4 regions of the Lelliottia sp. genome follow, and region 3 is predicted to be linked to each of the others. Evidence: predicted binding sites of a transcription regulator. Region 3 holds the regulator's gene; each other region holds the start of a gene.
The links. Region 3 encodes sigma-54, which starts transcription at its own class of promoters, with help from an activator protein. Its sites were predicted from a motif close to GTTGGCACANNTTTCGCTNT; they were not measured.

Region 1: a site for sigma-54 is predicted at 3,271-3,290, ahead of norV (anaerobic nitric oxide reductase flavorubredoxin). Genes of this name have one in related genera too.
Region 2: a site for sigma-54 is predicted at 3,313-3,332, ahead of hypA (hydrogenase maturation nickel metallochaperone HypA). Genes of this name have one in related genera too.
Region 4: a site for sigma-54 is predicted at 2,915-2,934, ahead of glnK (P-II family nitrogen regulator). Genes of this name have one in related genera too.

Annotation. Positions count from the first base shown of each region.
Region 1 covers NZ_JAZQNX010000019.1:11,999-16,350, reverse strand. Annotated here, with positions in the region: gene mltB (lytic murein transglycosylase B) at 1-469, opposite strand, end outside; gene gutQ (arabinose-5-phosphate isomerase GutQ) at 673-1,638, shown strand; gene norR (nitric oxide reductase transcriptional regulator NorR) at 1,635-3,149, opposite strand; gene norV (anaerobic nitric oxide reductase flavorubredoxin) at 3,337-4,352, shown strand, end outside.
Region 2 covers NZ_JAZQNX010000039.1:5,374-9,725, reverse strand. Annotated here, with positions in the region: gene hypE (hydrogenase expression/formation protein HypE) at 1-683, opposite strand, end outside; gene hypD (hydrogenase formation protein HypD) at 680-1,801, opposite strand; gene ACKI5T_RS18240 (HypC/HybG/HupF family hydrogenase formation chaperone) at 1,805-2,077, opposite strand; gene hypB (hydrogenase nickel incorporation protein HypB) at 2,068-2,931, opposite strand; gene hypA (hydrogenase maturation nickel metallochaperone HypA) at 2,935-3,285, opposite strand; gene hycA (formate hydrogenlyase regulator HycA) at 3,495-3,950, shown strand; gene ACKI5T_RS18220 (4Fe-4S dicluster domain-containing protein) at 4,021-4,352, shown strand, end outside.
Region 3 covers NZ_JAZQNX010000018.1:93,406-97,757, forward strand. Annotated here, with positions in the region: gene lptA (lipopolysaccharide ABC transporter substrate-binding protein LptA) at 1-262, shown strand, start outside; gene lptB (LPS export ABC transporter ATP-binding protein) at 269-994, shown strand; gene rpoN (RNA polymerase factor sigma-54) at 1,042-2,475, shown strand; gene hpf (ribosome hibernation promoting factor) at 2,498-2,785, shown strand; gene ptsN (PTS IIA-like nitrogen regulatory protein PtsN) at 2,868-3,359, shown strand; gene rapZ (RNase adapter RapZ) at 3,405-4,259, shown strand; gene npr (PTS phosphocarrier protein NPr) at 4,256-4,352, shown strand, end outside.
Region 4 covers NZ_JAZQNX010000005.1:292,153-296,504, reverse strand. Annotated here, with positions in the region: gene ACKI5T_RS03890 (SmdA family multidrug ABC transporter permease/ATP-binding protein) at 1-990, shown strand, start outside; gene ACKI5T_RS03885 (SmdB family multidrug efflux ABC transporter permease/ATP-binding protein) at 983-2,764, shown strand; gene glnK (P-II family nitrogen regulator) at 2,987-3,325, shown strand; gene amtB (ammonium transporter AmtB) at 3,361-4,352, shown strand, end outside.

The DNA.
Region 1 (4,352 bases), on a different contig from region 3:
CAATCCCGATGATGATTTCAGGCGGAACGCCGTAAACCTGCCATGCGCGGTTCAGCGCATCTTCATATTGATTCCAGAATGCCACGCCGTTTTGCACGTTGTCGGGGGTGATGAACTGTTTACGATAGCGCAGCCACGCACCGTTCGGCCCTGTCGGCGCCTGCGCGGTTGGCGCTTGTCTGTCCATCAGGCGCAGCACGTAATCCAGACGTTTGGCCTGGGACAAAATTTCGTGCAGTTGCTGTCGGTTAAAACCGTGCTTGCTCACCATCTTATCGATGAACTGTTCGGCCGCTGGGTTGTTGGCGAAATCACCGCCCATCTGCATGACATTGTGCTGCGGCTCCAGCAGAAAACCGCCGGAGGGCGCGCCAGCCGTCTGTTGAACTTCCTCTGTTTTCGGTTTGCTGCTACAGGCAGCAAGCATAATCAGCGCGGGAATGAGCGCTGCGTAACGACGCTTGACCATGAGACATCCATTGAAAGAATTCGATAAGTGGCAAGTATGGTAAAGCATCCGCGACACCTCAAGGAAGGGGTTCTGTGGCGCGAAGCAAAATCTTTCGGTATTGGGCAGGATCCCCACCAGGAGAATGCACTATCATGGGCGCAGCCACGTTTCTGTCGTTCTGATAGGGCACGAAGCGCAAGGGATTATAACCGGAGATAAAAATGAGTGATTTTCTGCTAAACACAGGCCGTCAGACATTAATGCTGGAACTGCAGGAAGCCAGCCGCCTGCCAGAAAGGCTGGGCGATGATTTTGTCCGTGCAGCCAACACCATTATTCAATGCGAAGGCAAAGTGATCGTCGCAGGCATTGGTAAATCCGGGCATATCGGTAAGAAAATTGCCGCGACGCTCGCCAGCACCGGTACACCGGCCTTTTTTGTCCATCCGGCAGAAGCCCTGCATGGCGATCTGGGGATGATCGAAAGTCGCGACGTGATGCTATTTATCTCCTATTCCGGCTCGGCAAAAGAGCTGGATTTGATCATTCCGCGCTTGCAGGAAAAATCCGTTGCGCTGCTGGCGATGACCGGAAAGTCTCGCTCACCGCTGGCGCTGGCTGCGAAAGCGACGCTGGATATTTCCGTTGAACGCGAAGCCTGCCCGATGCACCTCGCGCCAACATCCAGCACCGTTAATACCCTGATGATGGGCGATGCGCTGGCGATGGCCGTCATGCAGGCACGCGGTTTCAATGAAGAAGATTTTGCACGCTCTCACCCAGCAGGGGCGCTGGGCGCGCGTTTGCTCAATAAAGTTCACCATTTGATGCGTACCGAAGAGGCAGTTCCGCAGGTCAAACTCAGCACCAGCGTCATGGACGCAATGATGGAATTGAGCCGCACCGGACTGGGACTGGTCGCGGTCTGTGATGAAACGGGTCTGGTTAAAGGTGTCTTCACCGATGGCGACCTTCGCCGCTGGCTGGTCGGCGGCGGCAGTCTGGACGCCATCGTGAGTGAGGCAATGACCGCTGGCGGGCTGACGCTAAACGCCGAAAGCCGCGCCATCGAAGCCAAAGAGATCTTAATGAAACGTAAAATCACCGCGGCACCTGTCGTTGACGACAGCGGCAAGCTTTGCGGTGCCATCAACCTGCAAGATTTCTATCAAGCCGGGATTATTTAGCCCTTTAGCCCCAGGCGTTTCGCCAGCCGATGCAGGTTGGCGACGTCCATCTCAAGCGCTCGCGCGCAAGCCGCCCAGCTACGTCCATTTTGATCCAGCGCGCGGGTAATCATCTGGCGTTGAAATGCTTCCGTCGCCTCACGCAGATTTTCATTGGCTATCGCCGGGAGTTCCTGCGCCACGGCAGGCGCTGCCTCATCATGCAAAGCAAAATGTCGCGCGTGGATCACCACGTCGTCGCCCAAACGCGCGGCACGTGCCAGGACCACTGCACGATGAATGGCATGTTCCAGCTCACGCACGTTTCCCGGCCAGCCGTAACTTAACAAATGGCTACGCGCGCCGGGGCTTAACACCACGCGTGATAATCCCATTTTTAACCGGCACTGCTCGCAGAAAAAGCCTGCCAGAAGCACGACGTCCTCACCACGCTCGCGCAACGGCGGGACTGACAGCGGAAACACGCTTAAACGATGGAACAGATCGGCACGAAAATTCCCGGCCAGCACCTCTTCGCGCAGATCGCGGTTGGTCGCCGCCAGCACGCGCACGTCGACGCGCAAACTGCGATCGTCACCGACGCGCTGAATATCACCGTACTGCAACACGCGCAGCAGCTTGGCCTGAAGCGCCAGCGACAGCTCACCGATTTCATCAAGGAACAGCGTGCCGTTATCGGCCATTTCAAACTTGCCGCTGCGGTTGCTGATGGCGCCGGTAAACGCCCCTTTGACATGCCCGAATAGCTCACTTTCCGCCACGCTTTCGGGCAGCGCGGCGCAGTTCAGATACACCAGCGGATTGACCGCTCGCGGCGAACCTTCGTGAATCGATTTCGCCACCAGCTCTTTTCCGGTGCCTGTTTCACCACCGATCAGCACGTTGAGATCGGACGCCGCAACAATCTCGATCTCCTTTTTCAGCTGCATCATCCCTGGCGACAGGCCTATCATTTCCGTATGCGCGACGTGCTCGAACGCGACCGGACTGCCCGGCATAATGTTCTGACTTTCCAGTTGTTCGATCAGCAGCGCATTATTGAGCGCGCCAGAGGCCAGCGCAGCAATCAGGCGCAGCTCTTCATCGCTAAACGTATCGAACTGATCCGGCTCAAGGCCATCGAGCGTTAACGCACCAATCAGATTCTGTCCGGCAAACAGCGGCAAGCCGATACAGGCGTGGACCTTCAGGCTCTCTTGCCCAGGGATTAATCCATCGTAAGGATCGGGTAAATCGCTGTCCGCCGGGAATCGCACCACGTCACCCGCACGGGCAATCGTCTCCAGACGCGGGTGCCCTTCCAGCGTAAAACGACGCCCCAGCACGTCGTGCGCCAGCCCGTCGATGGCCAGCGGAATAAACTGTCGTCCTTCGTAGCGCAGCAGCGCTGACGCATCACAATCCAGCACGTGGCGCAGCGTGGAGATCAGCCGCTGAAAGCGATCCTGATGGCCAATACCGGTTTGCAGTTCAATGGCGATCTTCGCCAGCACCTCTACAGAAAAACTCATTTTCGCCTCGCTGTCATTTTGACAATGAATATTGTCATATTGACAGTAAAAAAGATAGTCACTTTGACTACCAATCATGAGCTATTATTTTTAAAAGCGATTAAAATCAATAAATTAAATAGTTGGCACGCAACTTGATATAAGCAAATCATCTTAGTTAAAAATACCGTAATAATTTGAGGTTGCTATGTCTATTCTGGTTAAAAATAACATTCATTGGGTTGGCCAACGTGACTGGGAAGTGCGTGATTTTCATGGTACCGAATACAAAACCCTGCGCGGCAGCAGCTACAACAGCTATCTGATTCGTGAAGGTAAAAACGTCCTGATCGATACCGTCGATCACAAATTCAGCCGCGAGTTCGTGCAGAACCTGCGCAGCGAAATCGATCTGGACGCCATCGACTACATCATCATTAACCACGCGGAAGAAGACCACGCCGGCGCGCTGACCGAGCTGATGTCCTACATCCCAAATACCCCGATTTACTGCACCACCAACGCCATCGACTCTATCAACGGCCATCACCACCATCCGGAGTGGAACTTCCACACGGTCAAAACCGGTGACGCGCTGGATATTGGCAACGGCAAACAGCTGATCTTCGTTGAAACCCCGATGCTGCACTGGCCCGACAGCATGATGACTTACATGACGGGTGACGCAGTGTTGTTCAGCAATGACGCTTTTGGTCAGCACTACTGCGACGAGCGCCTGTTCAACGACGAAGTGGATCAGACCGAACTGTTTGAACAGTGCCAGCGCTACTACGCCAACATCCTGACGCCTTTCAGCCGTCTGGTGACGCCAAAAATCACTGAAATTCTCGGCTTCAATTTGCCAGTGGATATGATTGCCACCTCCCACGGCGTGGTGTGGCGCGAAAACCCAACGCAAATTGTGGAGCTGTATCTGAAATGGGCGGCGGATTATCAGGAAGACCGCATCACCCTGTTCTACGACACCATGTCCAACAACACCCGCATGATGGCAGACGCCATTGCTCAGGGCATAAATGAAGTTGACCCGAACGTGGCGGTGAAAATCTTCAACGTGGCGCGTAGCGATAAAAACGAAATCCTGACCAACGTTTTCCGCTCCAAAGGCGTGCTGGTGGGAACATCGACCATGAACAACGTGATGATGCCGAAGATTGCCGGTCTGGTCGAAGAGATGACGGGCCTGCGTTTTCGTCACAAACG
Region 2 (4,352 bases), on a different contig from region 3:
TTGACTCCCCCGCGCGTCGCATCGCGCAGGGCTTTGATCCCCGGGAGATGACGGAGCGTCTGGATAAGCGGCGTCAGCACGGCGCAGTCGCTGCGCAATTCGCCGTCCAGGCCCAGGCCTTCACGCAGGTTCAAAATCGTTGCGCCATGACAGCCCAGCGTGCCGCTCACGATCAACACATCACCGACCGTCAGCCGTTGTGCGCCCCAGTGAACGTCCGCGGGGATTGCGCCCAGCCCTGCAGTATTAATAAACAGTTTATCCGCCGCGCCGCGCTGCACGACTTTGGTATCACCGGTGACAATAGCGATACCCGCTTCGCGTGCGGTGCGCGCCATGCTCTGAACGACGGCTTTTAGCGTGTCCATCGCCAGCCCCTCTTCAAGAATAAAACCGCACGAAAGATAGCGAGGGGTAGCGCCGCTGACGGCCACGTCATTGGCGGTGCCGCACACCGCCAGCTTGCCGATATCACCACCCGGAAAGAACAGCGGATCAATCACGTAACTGTCGGTAGAGAACGCCAGCCTGTCGCCCTGCGCGGTCAGTGTCGACAGGGCAATGCGCGCCTGATCTTCTTGCTCCGCCAGCCATGGGTTGGCAAAGGCTTCCAGAAACAGTTGGCTGATGAGTTTCTGCATCGCCTGGCCGCCGCTGCCGTGCGCCATTTCAACCGTGTTCATGCTTCACACTCCTGATTGCGATACTGATACCATGCGGCGCAGGCGCCTTCGGAAGAGACCATTAGCGCGCCAAATGCGGTTTGCGGATTGCAGGTGTTGCCAAATAACGGGCATTGATGCGGTTTGCATTTACCGGTCAGCACGGCCCCGCAGCGGGCTCTCGGGTCATCACAAACCTGCTGTGGCTGCGGGCGAAAATGCGCTTCGGCGTCGAATGCGCGATACGCGGGGGTTAAATGCACGCCAGACGCTGCAATCCATCCCAAACCGCGCCATTCGCTGTCACCTTCTACGGCAAAAACCTCGGCGATGGCTTTTTGCGCCAGCGGATTTCCCGCATCGGGCACGACGCGGCGATACTGATTTTCGACCACGCTCATGGCTGCTATTTTCTGCTCAACCAGCATGTTAACGCCTTGCAGTAGATCAAGTGGTTCGAAACCAGCGACCACTAATGGCCGATGATAGTCCGCTGCAATAAAACCGTACGCCTCTGTGCCAATCACCATACTGACGTGGCCGGGCGCTAAAAAAGCATCAATTCCGTTATCCGGTTCTTCCAGCAGGCTGCGCAACGTAGGGATCAGCGTGATGTGCTGGCAAAAAAAGAAGAAGTTATCGAGACCTTGCGCTTTTGCCTGTTGCAAAGTAATCGCCGTGGCGGGCATGGTGGTTTCAAATCCCAGGCCGAAAAACACCACTTTGCGCGTTGGATTTTCCGCCGCCAGCTTCAGCGCATCCACAGGAGAATAGACAATTCGCACATCCGCACCGCGCGCTCTGGCCTGTAACAGTGAACCGTTTTTGCCCGGCACGCGCATCGCATCGCCAAAAGTGCAGAAAATCACGCCCGGTTGGCTGGCGATTTCGATGCAATTATCGATGCGGCCCATCGGCAGCACGCACACCGGACAGCCTGGACCGTGGATAAACTCGATGTTCTCCGGCAGCAACTGGTCAAGGCCAAACTTGAAGATGGCATGCGTGTGTCCGCCGCACACTTCCATGATCCGCAGCGGACGCTGCGCGGTGTACTCGAGTAATGTTGCCCGAATCTTAAGGTGAGCGATAAGCCGCATCACTTGTTCTGGCGAACGATATTCATCAACGTAGCGCATCGGCTATCGCTCCTCGCCATACAGCAGCGCGCCCACGTCGGGTTCGACGTCGAACATATTTTGCAGCGCCGCCAGGGTGTCGCGGGCTTCTTCCTCGTCAATCATGCTCATCGCAAAACCCACGTGGACCAGCACCCACTGGCCAATACGCGATGCGCCAGTTTCATCCGCACACCCGACCAGCGTGAGATCAACGTCGCGGAGCACGCCGCAGACTTCTACTTTCGCCTGATTGCCATCGATGGAATGAATTTGTCCCGGGACGCCTATGCACATCGTTCGTTCTCCAGCCACGCAAGCCAGCTTTCCATGCCGTCTCCGCGCGTGGCGGACACCAGCAGGATCTGAATATCCGGGTTCACCTCGCGCGCGTACGCCAGGCATTTATCGACATCGAAATTCAGATACGGCAGCAGGTCGATTTTATTAAGCAGCATCAGCGAGGCAGCGGCAAACATATGCGGATATTTCAGCGGCTTGTCTTCTCCTTCGGTGACGGACAGCACCGCAACTTTGTGACGCTCGCCCAGATCAAAACTCGCCGGACACACCAGATTGCCGACGTTTTCAATAAACAGAATGCCGTTATCGGCCAGCGGCAGACGCGGCGCGGCGTCGGCAATCATTTGCGCATCCAGATGGCAGCCCTTACCGGTATTCACCTGAATAGCCGGGGTGCCGGTTTCGCGGATGCGTGCGGCGTCATTCACGGTTTGCTGATCGCCTTCGATAACCGCGCACGAGACGCTGCCGCTCAGGTGTTTGAGCGTTTCGGTGAGCAGAGTGGTTTTACCCGAGCCGGGACTGGAAACCAGGTTCAGCACCAGTTGTTGACGCGCGGCAAAGCGTGCGCGATTGCGTGCAGCCAGCTGATTGTTTTTGTCCAGCACGTTGATTTCGACTTCCAACATTTTGCGCTGGCTCATGCCTGGCGCATGCGTCCCCGCTTCGCCGTGGCCGTAATGCAGATCGCCCGCATCCGACTGCTTCGGCGCGAACCGAATGCCGGTTAACGCCGCCGTGGCGCGCGGTGCAGGGGAGAAAGGGGCGGAGCGAAACGCGGAATGAGGGCGATGCTCATCGCCTTCGATATACAGGTTGCCTTCGGCGCAACCGCAGGTACTACACATGATTTACTCCTGGTCTATTTCGAGGCGCTGGATCTGCAAACCGTCGTCCGCCACGATGCGCAGCCCAACGTTCTGACACTGCGGACAGAGGCGCACTTTAGAGGAGAGCAGCGTGACGTATTGCTGGCAGTGTTCACACCAGCATTCGGCCTGCTGTTCTTCTATATACAGCTGACAGCCTTCAGCCAGCGTGTCGCGACACACCAGCTCAAAGCAAAAGGTGAGGGCGCTGGTTTCGACGCAGGAAAACGGTCCCACTTTCAGCCAAACGCCTGTCACGCGTTTCGCGTTGTGCGCTTTTGCCTGCTGTTCGATTAACTCCAGCGCTCGCTGGCAGAGGGTGATTTCGTGCATGACGCCTCCTCAATGATTTGCCCCATTAATGCAATAACGATGCCAGCTTAATTTTGATTAGGGTGTGACGATGACGTTGCTGACGAAATGACACGTCGACAGGCTGTCATTGACAGTTTGGATTGTCTTAAATTCTATAAATTTCAATATGATAAAAATTGGCACAAAATCTGCTTAACAGCCGTATCTCCATTAACCGGATACCTGAGATGACTATTTGGGAAATTAGCGAAAAGGCGGATTACATCGCGCAGCGCCATCAATCACTGCAGGAACAATGGCAGCATTACTGTAATTCGCTGGTCCAGGGGATCACCCTGTCAAAAGCGCGTCTGCATCACGCCATGAGCTGTGCGGCACAAGAGGATTTGTGCTTTGTACTGTTCGGCCACTTCATGATTTTCGTCACCCTGGCGGACACGTTTAACAGCCACACCATTCAGTACTTTGTCGAGACAAAAGAGGGCGAAAGAGAGTTGATTGCGCAGGCGCAGTTGATGGCCGACGGCATGGTTGACGGTCACGTCAGCAACCGTGATCGCCAGCAGGTGCTTGAACACTATCTGGAAAAAATCGCACCTGTTTACAACAACCTCTATTCCGCGGTTGAGCACGATTTACCGGTGGATTTAAAAGCGCTGGTGAGCGAGCCGCGCACCGTCTGATGTTTACGTGTCGAGACGTGTCGATATGGCACTTTTTCGTCAAAAATGACTATGTCCTGAGGACTCCCCGGTGAACCGTTTTGTAATAGCTGACTCGACGGTCTGCATTGGCTGTCATACCTGTGAAGCGGCGTGTTCAGAAACGCACCGCCTGCACGGGTTGCAGTCGATGCCACGTTTGAAAGTCATGCGCAATGAGAAAGAGTCTGCGCCGCAGCTCTGCCATCATTGTGAGGACGCCCCCTGCGCGGGTGTCTGTCCTGTCAACGCCATCACCCGCGTTGAGGGGGCTGTACAGTTAAATGAAAGCTTGTGCGTGAGCTGCAAACTGTGCGGCATCGCCTGTCCATTTGGCGCCATTGAATTTTCCGGCAGCCGTCCGCTGCACATTCCTGCCAATGC
Region 3 (4,352 bases):
GCAGGATAACGGTAAGCCGGTTAAAGGCCACGCCTCGCACATGCACTATGAGCTGGCGAAGGACCTTGTCATCCTGACCGGCAATGCGTATCTGGAGCAGTTGGACAGCAACATCACTGGCGATAAGATCACTTATCTGGTGAAAGAGCAGAAAATGCAGGCTTCCAGCGAGAAAGGTAAGCGCGTGACAACCGTACTGGTTCCGTCTCAGCTGCAGGACAAAGGGAAAACCCAGGCTCCCGCACAGAAAAAGAGTAACTAATTCGTTATGGCAACATTAACTGCAAAAAACCTCGCCAAAGCCTACAAAGGCCGCCGCGTCGTGGAAGATGTCAGTCTGACCGTTAACTCCGGCGAAATTGTTGGCCTGTTGGGTCCTAACGGTGCTGGTAAAACCACCACCTTTTACATGGTGGTTGGCATTGTTCCGCGCGATGCGGGCAACATCATCATTGATGATGAAGACATTAGCCTGCTGCCGCTGCACGCTCGCGCGCGTCGCGGGATTGGCTATCTGCCGCAGGAAGCGTCTATTTTCCGCCGTCTTAGCGTGTTCGACAATCTGATGGCCGTCCTGCAAATCCGTGACGATTTGACCGCTGAGCAGCGTCAGGATCGCGCCAACGAATTGATGGAAGAGTTCCATATTGAACACCTGCGCGACAGCCTCGGCCAGGCACTTTCGGGGGGGGAACGCCGCCGAGTAGAAATTGCTCGCGCCCTGGCAGCCAATCCGAAATTTATCCTTCTGGATGAACCATTTGCAGGTGTTGACCCCATCTCCGTTATCGACATTAAACGCATTATCGAACATCTGCGCGACAGCGGTCTCGGTGTGCTGATTACCGACCACAACGTGCGCGAAACGCTGGCCGTTTGTGAGCGTGCGTATATCGTCAGCCAGGGCCATTTGATTGCTCACGGCACGCCACTCGAAATCCTCGAAGATGAACATGTTAAGCGCGTGTACCTTGGGGAAGACTTCAGACTCTGATAGGGTAGAGGTTAAGTTACGCAGGACCGGAGAAAAACGCCCTGAACATGAAGCAAGGTTTGCAATTAAGGCTCAGCCAACAGTTGGCGATGACGCCACAGTTACAACAGGCGATCCGTCTGTTGCAACTGTCAACGTTAGAACTTCAGCAGGAACTGCAGCAAGCGCTGGACAGTAATCCGCTGCTGGAGCAAACCGATCTTCATGAAGAGGTAGATACCCAGGAAAAGCAGGACACCGAAACGCTCGATACGGCAGATGCCCTTGAGCAGAAAGAGATGCCTGACGAGTTACCGCTAGATGCCAGCTGGGATGAAATTTACACCGCTGGTACCCCATCCGGAACGCGCGCTGATTATCAGGATGATGAGTTACCGGTTTATCAGGGTGAAACCACGCAGTCGCTACAGGATTACCTGATGTGGCAGGTGGAGTTGACCCCTTTCACCGAAACCGATCGCGCGATTGCCACTTCCATTGTCGATGCCGTGGATGATACCGGGTATTTAACGGTGACCCTGGACGAAATTCTGGAAAGCATGGGTGATAGCGAAATCGAACTCGACGAGATCGAAGCCGTCCTCAAGCGCATTCAACGCTTTGACCCTATCGGCGTCGCAGCAAAAGATCTGCGCGACTGTTTGCTGATCCAGCTTTCTCAGTTTGCAAAAGAGACGCCAAGACTCGACGAAGCGCGACTAATTATCAGCGAACATTTGGATTTGCTGGCGAATCATGATTTCCGCAGCCTGATGCGCGTGACGCGACTCAAAGAAGATGTACTGAAAGAAGCGGTAAATCTGATCCAGTCGCTCGATCCCCGGCCGGGGCAATCGATCCAAACCGGCGAACCCGAATATGTGATTCCTGACGTTCTGGTCCGAAAGCACAACGGTCTCTGGACCGTAGAACTCAATTCCGACAGCATTCCCCGCCTGCAAATCAACCAGCAATACGCTTCCATGTGCACCAGTGCGCGGAACGACTCCGACAATCAATATATTCGTAGCAATCTTCAGGAAGCGCGATGGCTGATCAAAAGCCTCGAAAGCCGAAATGATACGCTGCTACGCGTGAGTCGCTGCATTGTGGAACAGCAGCAAGGCTTTTTTGAGCAGGGCGAAGAATTTATGAAACCGATGGTTTTGGCAGATATTGCTCAAGCCGTTGAGATGCACGAATCGACCATTTCGCGTGTGACCACGCAGAAGTATCTGCACAGCCCACGTGGTATTTTTGAGCTTAAGTATTTCTTCTCCAGTCATGTGAATACCGAAGGCGGCGGCGAAGCCTCGTCGACGGCAATTCGTGCTCTGGTGAAGAAGTTGATCGCCGCGGAAAACCCCGCGAAGCCACTGAGTGACAGTAAGTTAACCACCATGCTGTCCGATCAGGGTATCATGGTGGCACGTCGTACTGTTGCGAAGTATCGAGAGTCTTTATCCATTCCGCCGTCTAACCAGCGTAAACAACTGGTTTGACACAACCGATAAGGAAGACACTATGCAGCTCAACATCACAGGACACAATGTCGAAATCACTGAGGCTTTACGCGACTTTTTGAATACAAAATTCGCCAAGCTGGAGCAGTATTTCGAGAGGATCAATCAGGTCTACATTGTGTTGAAAGTGGAGAAAGTGACTCATATCTCGGACGCAACCCTGCACATAAACGGGGGCGAAATCCATGCCAGTGCGGAAGGGCAAGACATGTACGCGGCTATCGACGGCTTGATTGACAAGCTTGCGCGACAGCTTAATAAACATAAAGATAAACTGAAACAACACTAATTGTCCGAGCAGTTAACGGGTGCAGGACGGCCTGTTGTGAAACACAACAGGCCATTTGTACAGTTAGCGCTTAGGTGAAATTATGATGAACAACGATTCCGGTCTTCAATTAAGTCATGTCCTTAACCAGGAATGTACCCGCAGTGGCGTTCACTGCCAGAGCAAAAAACGCGCTCTGGAAATCATCAGTGAACTGGCCGCAAAACAGTTAAGCCTGCCACCTCAGGTGGTGTTTGAGGCCATTCTGACCCGTGAAAAAATGGGCAGTACCGGTATCGGCAATGGTATTGCCATTCCGCATGGCAAGCTGGAGGAGGACACACTGCGCGCCGTGGGCGTCTTTGTCCAACTGGAAACGCCGATCGCTTTTGATGCGATCGATAACCAGCCCGTCGATCTGCTTTTCGCACTGCTGGTGCCTGCTGACCAGACCAAAACCCATTTGCATACGCTCTCGCTGGTGGCCAAGCGTCTGGCAGATAAAACAATTTGCCGCCGTCTGCGCGCAGCTCAAAGTGATGAGGAACTGTATCAAATTATCACCGAAGCGGAAGGCAATCAGGATGATGCGTAACCACAAGATGGCCTCCACATCTGCAGGCGCGAGGAGAAACGGAACATGGTGCTGATGATCGTCAGCGGTCGTTCGGGCTCGGGGAAATCCGTGGCCCTTCGAGCGCTCGAAGATATGGGTTTTTATTGCGTCGATAACCTTCCGGTCGTGCTGCTACCAGAACTGGCGCGTACGCTGGCTGACAGACAAATTTCTGCTGCCGTCAGCATCGACGTCCGTAATATGCCGGAATCGCCGGAAGTCTTTGAGCAGGCGATGAGCAGCTTGCCAGAAACCTTCACTCCGCAATTGCTGTTCCTGGATGCCGATCGCAACACGCTGATTCGTCGCTACAGTGATACCCGACGTTTGCATCCGCTTTCCAGCAAAAATCTCTCCCTTGAGAGCGCTATCGACGAAGAGAGCGATTTGCTGGAGCCGCTGCGTTCCCGTGCCGATCTGATTGTCGACACCTCCGAGATGTCGGTTCATGAACTGGCCGAAATGCTGCGCACCCGCTTGCTGGGCAAACGTGAGCGTGAGCTCACCATGGTGTTCGAATCGTTTGGCTTCAAACACGGGATCCCTATTGATGCGGATTATGTGTTTGACGTGCGCTTCCTGCCCAACCCGCACTGGGACCCTAAACTGCGTCCAATGACCGGTCTGGATAAGCCTGTCGCGGCATTCCTCGACAGACACACAGAAGTTCACAATTTTATATACCAGACGCGAAGCTACCTTGAGCTATGGTTACCTATGCTGGAAACCAACAACCGTAGCTACCTGACCGTAGCCATTGGTTGTACTGGCGGTAAACATCGTTCGGTGTATATTGCTGAACAGCTGGCCGACTATTTCCGCTCACGCGGGAAAAACGTTCAGTCTCGTCATCGCACGCTGGAAAAACGCAAAACATGACCGTAAAACATACCGTTGAGATCACCAACAAGCTGGGCATGCACGCTCGTCCAGCGATGAAATTGTTTGAATTGATGCAGGGTTTTGACGCTG
Region 4 (4,352 bases), on a different contig from region 3:
GGCGGAAGCTGGATGGTCGTCAACGGCTCCATGACGCTCGGCCAATTAACCAGCTTTGCCATGTATCTTGGCCTAATGATTTGGCCAATGTTGGCGCTGGCGTGGATGTTTAACATTGTCGAACGCGGCAGCGCGGCGTACAGCCGTATTCGCGCGATGCTCGCCGAAGCACCCGTCGTTAACGACGGCATCGAATCCGTCCCGGAAGGGCGTGGTGTGCTGGACGTGGCGATCCGTCAATTCACCTATCCGCAAACCGAAAAACCGACGCTTGAGAAGGTGAACTTCACGCTGCGTCCTGGGCAAATGCTGGGGATCTGCGGCCCAACAGGTGCGGGGAAAAGTACCGTATTGTCACTGATTCAGCGTCACTTTGATGTCACGCAGGGTGAGATTTGTTTTCACGATCTCCCCCTGACGCGTTTGCAGCTCGACGCCTGGCGCAGCCGCCTGGCGGTCGTCAGCCAAACGCCATTTTTGTTCTCCGATACGGTGGCGAACAATATTGCGTTGGGACATCCGAATGCGACACAAGAAGAGATTGAGCATGTGGCGCGGCTTGCCAGCGTCCACGACGATATTCTGCGCCTGCCGCAAGGTTATGAAACCGAAGTTGGCGAGCGCGGCGTGATGCTCTCCGGCGGGCAGAAACAGCGCATTTCCATTGCCCGCGCGTTACTGCTCAACGCCGAAATCCTGATTTTGGACGATGCCCTTTCTGCCGTTGATGGCCGGACGGAACACCAGATTTTGCACAACCTGCGCCAGTGGGGCGAGGGACGCACGGTGATCATCAGCGCTCACCGCTTATCGGCATTGACCGAAGCGAACGAAATTCTGGTGATGCAGCACGGGCATATCGCCCAGCGCGGACATCACGACCAGCTTGCCGAACAGGCAGGTTGGTATCGCGATATGTATCGCTATCAGCAGCTGGAAGCAGCGTTGAATGATGCGCCAGATCTGAATGAGGAGGCCACCGATGCGTAAATTCGTGCAACTTTGGCCGACGCTAAAACGTCTCCTTGCCTACGGTTCGCCATGGCGTAAACCGCTTTCTATTGCGGTCGTGATGCTGTGGATAGCGGCGATTGCCGAAGTCAGCGGTCCGCTGCTGATCAGCTATTTTATCGACAATATGGTCGCGAAAAGCTATATGCCATTAGGCCTGGTGGCTGGACTGGGTGTGGCCTATATCGGCCTGCAACTGCTCGCTGCCTCGCTGCATTATGCGCAATCACTGCTGTTCAACCAGGCGGCGGTTGGCGTTGTGCAGCAACTGCGCACGGACGTTATGGACGCCGCGCTGCGCCAGCCGCTGAGTGAATTCGATACCCAACCCGTCGGGCAGGTGATTTCGCGCGTCACCAATGACACCGAAGTGATCCGCGATCTGTACGTCACCGTCGTGGCCACGGTTCTGCGCAGCGCCGCATTAATTGGCGCTATGCTGGTGGCAATGTTCAGCCTCGAATGGCGCATGGCGCTGGTGGCGATCACTATTTTCCCAGCCGTGATGATTGTGATGGTGATTTATCAGCGCTACAGCACGCCTATTGTGCGTCGACTGCGTGCCTATCTCGCCGATATTAATGACGGCTTCAACGAAGTCATTAATGGTATGAGCGTGATTCAACAGTTCCGCCAGCAGGGGCGTTTTGGCGAGCGCATGGGCGAGGCGAGTCGCTCGCACTACATGGCGCGAATGCAAACGCTGCGACTTGACGGTTTCCTGCTGCGTCCGCTCCTGAGCCTGTTTTCGGCGCTGGTGCTGTGTGGCCTGCTGATGCTGTTTGGTTTTGGCTCCGGCGGCACAATTGAAGTCGGCGTGCTATATGCGTTTATTAGCTATCTGGGGCGTCTCAACGAGCCGCTGATTGAGCTGACGACGCAGCAATCCATGCTGCAACAGGCGGTGGTGGCGGGTGAACGCGTATTTGAGCTGATGGATCGCCCGCGTCAGACTTATGGCGATGATGAGCGTGAGCTGCAAAGCGGCTCCATTGCGATTGAAAATGTCTCCTTCGCCTATCGCGAGGATCGGCTGGTGCTTCAGGACATCAACCTTGAAATCCCGTCGCGCAGCTTTGTGGCGCTGGTGGGGCACACGGGGAGCGGGAAGAGTACGCTCGCAAGCTTATTGATGGGCTACTATCCGCTGAGCCACGGCGAAATCCGCATTGATGGCCGACCGCTAGCCTCTCTGAGTCACAGCGTGCTGCGCAAAGGGGTCGCTATGGTGCAGCAGGATCCGGTGGTGATGGCCGACTCGTTCTTTGCCAACGTCACGCTGGGAAGGCCTTTTACGGAAGAACAGGTCTGGGACGTGCTGGAAAAAGTCCAGCTCGCCGATCTGGTTCGCGGTATGAGCGATGGACTCTTCACGATGCTCGGTGAGCAGGGGAATACGCTTTCCGTTGGGCAGAAACAGCTGCTGGCGCTGGCGCGCGTGCTGATTGAAACGCCGCAGGTGCTGATTCTGGACGAAGCGACTGCCAGTATCGATTCGGGTACCGAGCAGGCCATTCAGCAGGCGCTGGCTGCCGTCAGAGAGCACACCACGCTTGTGGTGATTGCGCACCGCCTCTCGACGATTGTTGATGCGGACACCATTCTGGTGCTGCATCGCGGGCAAGCCGTTGAGCGCGGGAATCACCGCCAGCTGCTGGAGGCCAAAGGGCGCTATTGGCAAATGTATCAGTTGCAGCTCGCCGGTGAAGAGCTGGCCGCCAGCACGCGCGAAGAGGAATCACTGAGCGCGTGATGCACCAGAATTAAGCACATCGCTAACAGGGATTTTCTGTTGGTGCAAAAATACAACGCATCATGCACTGTCATGGTGCGTTTTTTTTCGTTAAAACCAAAACCCTGCCTCTCTTCGCCACTCCAGCCTGATTTTGTCCTCTTTTCCAACTCTGGCACAGCGCTTGCAATATCTCTTTCGTAAGCGCTGCGGCCATTATTGAATTCTGACTGGAGGGGATCTATGAAGCTGGTTACGGTTGTCATCAAACCATTCAAACTCGAAGACGTGCGTGAAGCGTTGTCTTCAATGGGTATTCAGGGGCTGACGGTCACCGAAGTGAAAGGCTTTGGGCGTCAGAAGGGTCATGCGGAGCTCTATCGCGGAGCAGAATACAGCGTCAACTTCCTGCCTAAAGTGAAAATTGATGTAGCGATTGCTGACGATCAGCTTGATGAAGTGATCGATGTGGTCAGCAAAGCGGCCTACACAGGCAAAATTGGCGACGGCAAAATTTTCGTTGCCGAATTGCAGCGCGTCATTCGCATCCGTACGGGCGAAGCTGACGAAGCGGCACTGTAAGTAACTCCTGGCACACAGTGATAGGGATCGAGAAAATGAAGAAAACAACAATCAAACTGGCTCTGGGGTCTCTGGCACTGCTGCCGGGCCTGGCGATGGCGGCCCCTGCGGTGGCTGATAAAGCCGATAACGCTTTTATGATGATCTGCACCGCGCTGGTGCTGTTCATGACTATTCCGGGCATCGCGCTGTTCTACGGCGGCTTGATCCGCGGTAAAAACGTCCTGTCGATGCTGACTCAGGTTGCCGTGACGTTCGCGCTGGTCTGTGTGCTGTGGGTAGTTTACGGTTATTCACTCGCGTTCGGTGAAGGCAACGCCTTCTTCGGCAACTTTAACTGGGTGATGCTGAAAAATATCGAACTGACCGCTTTGATGGGCAGTTTCTATCAGTACATCCACGTCGCGTTCCAGGGGTCTTTCGCCGCGATTACGGTTGGCCTGATAGTTGGCGCGCTGGCGGAACGTATTCGCTTCTCAGCGGTGCTCATTTTCGTGGTGGTGTGGCTGACGCTCTCTTATGTGCCAATTGCGCATATGGTCTGGGGCGGCGGTCTGCTGGCTTCCCATGGCGCGCTGGACTTTGCAGGCGGTACGGTTGTCCACATTAACGCTGCGGTAGCAGGCCTGGTGGGTGCATACCTGATTGGCAAGCGCGTGGGCTTTGGCAAAGAAGCGTTCAAACCGCACAACCTGCCGATGGTCTTCACGGGCACCGCGATTCTGTACTTTGGCTGGTTTGGCTTCAACGCTGGCTCTGCGAGCGCCGCGAACGAAATCGCCGCTCTGGCCTTTGTGAACACCGTTGTCGCAACCGCTGGCGCAATCCTTTCATGGGTGTTCGGCGAGTGGGTGGTACGTGGTAAACCGTCTCTGCTGGGCGCGTGTTCCGGTGCGATTGCCGGTCTGGTCGGTATCACGCCAGCCTGTGGTTATGTGGGTGTAGGCGGAGCGCTGATCGTCGGTCTGGTTGCCGGTCTGGCTGGTCTGTGGGGCGTAACCGCACTGAAACGTGTTCTGCGTGTCGA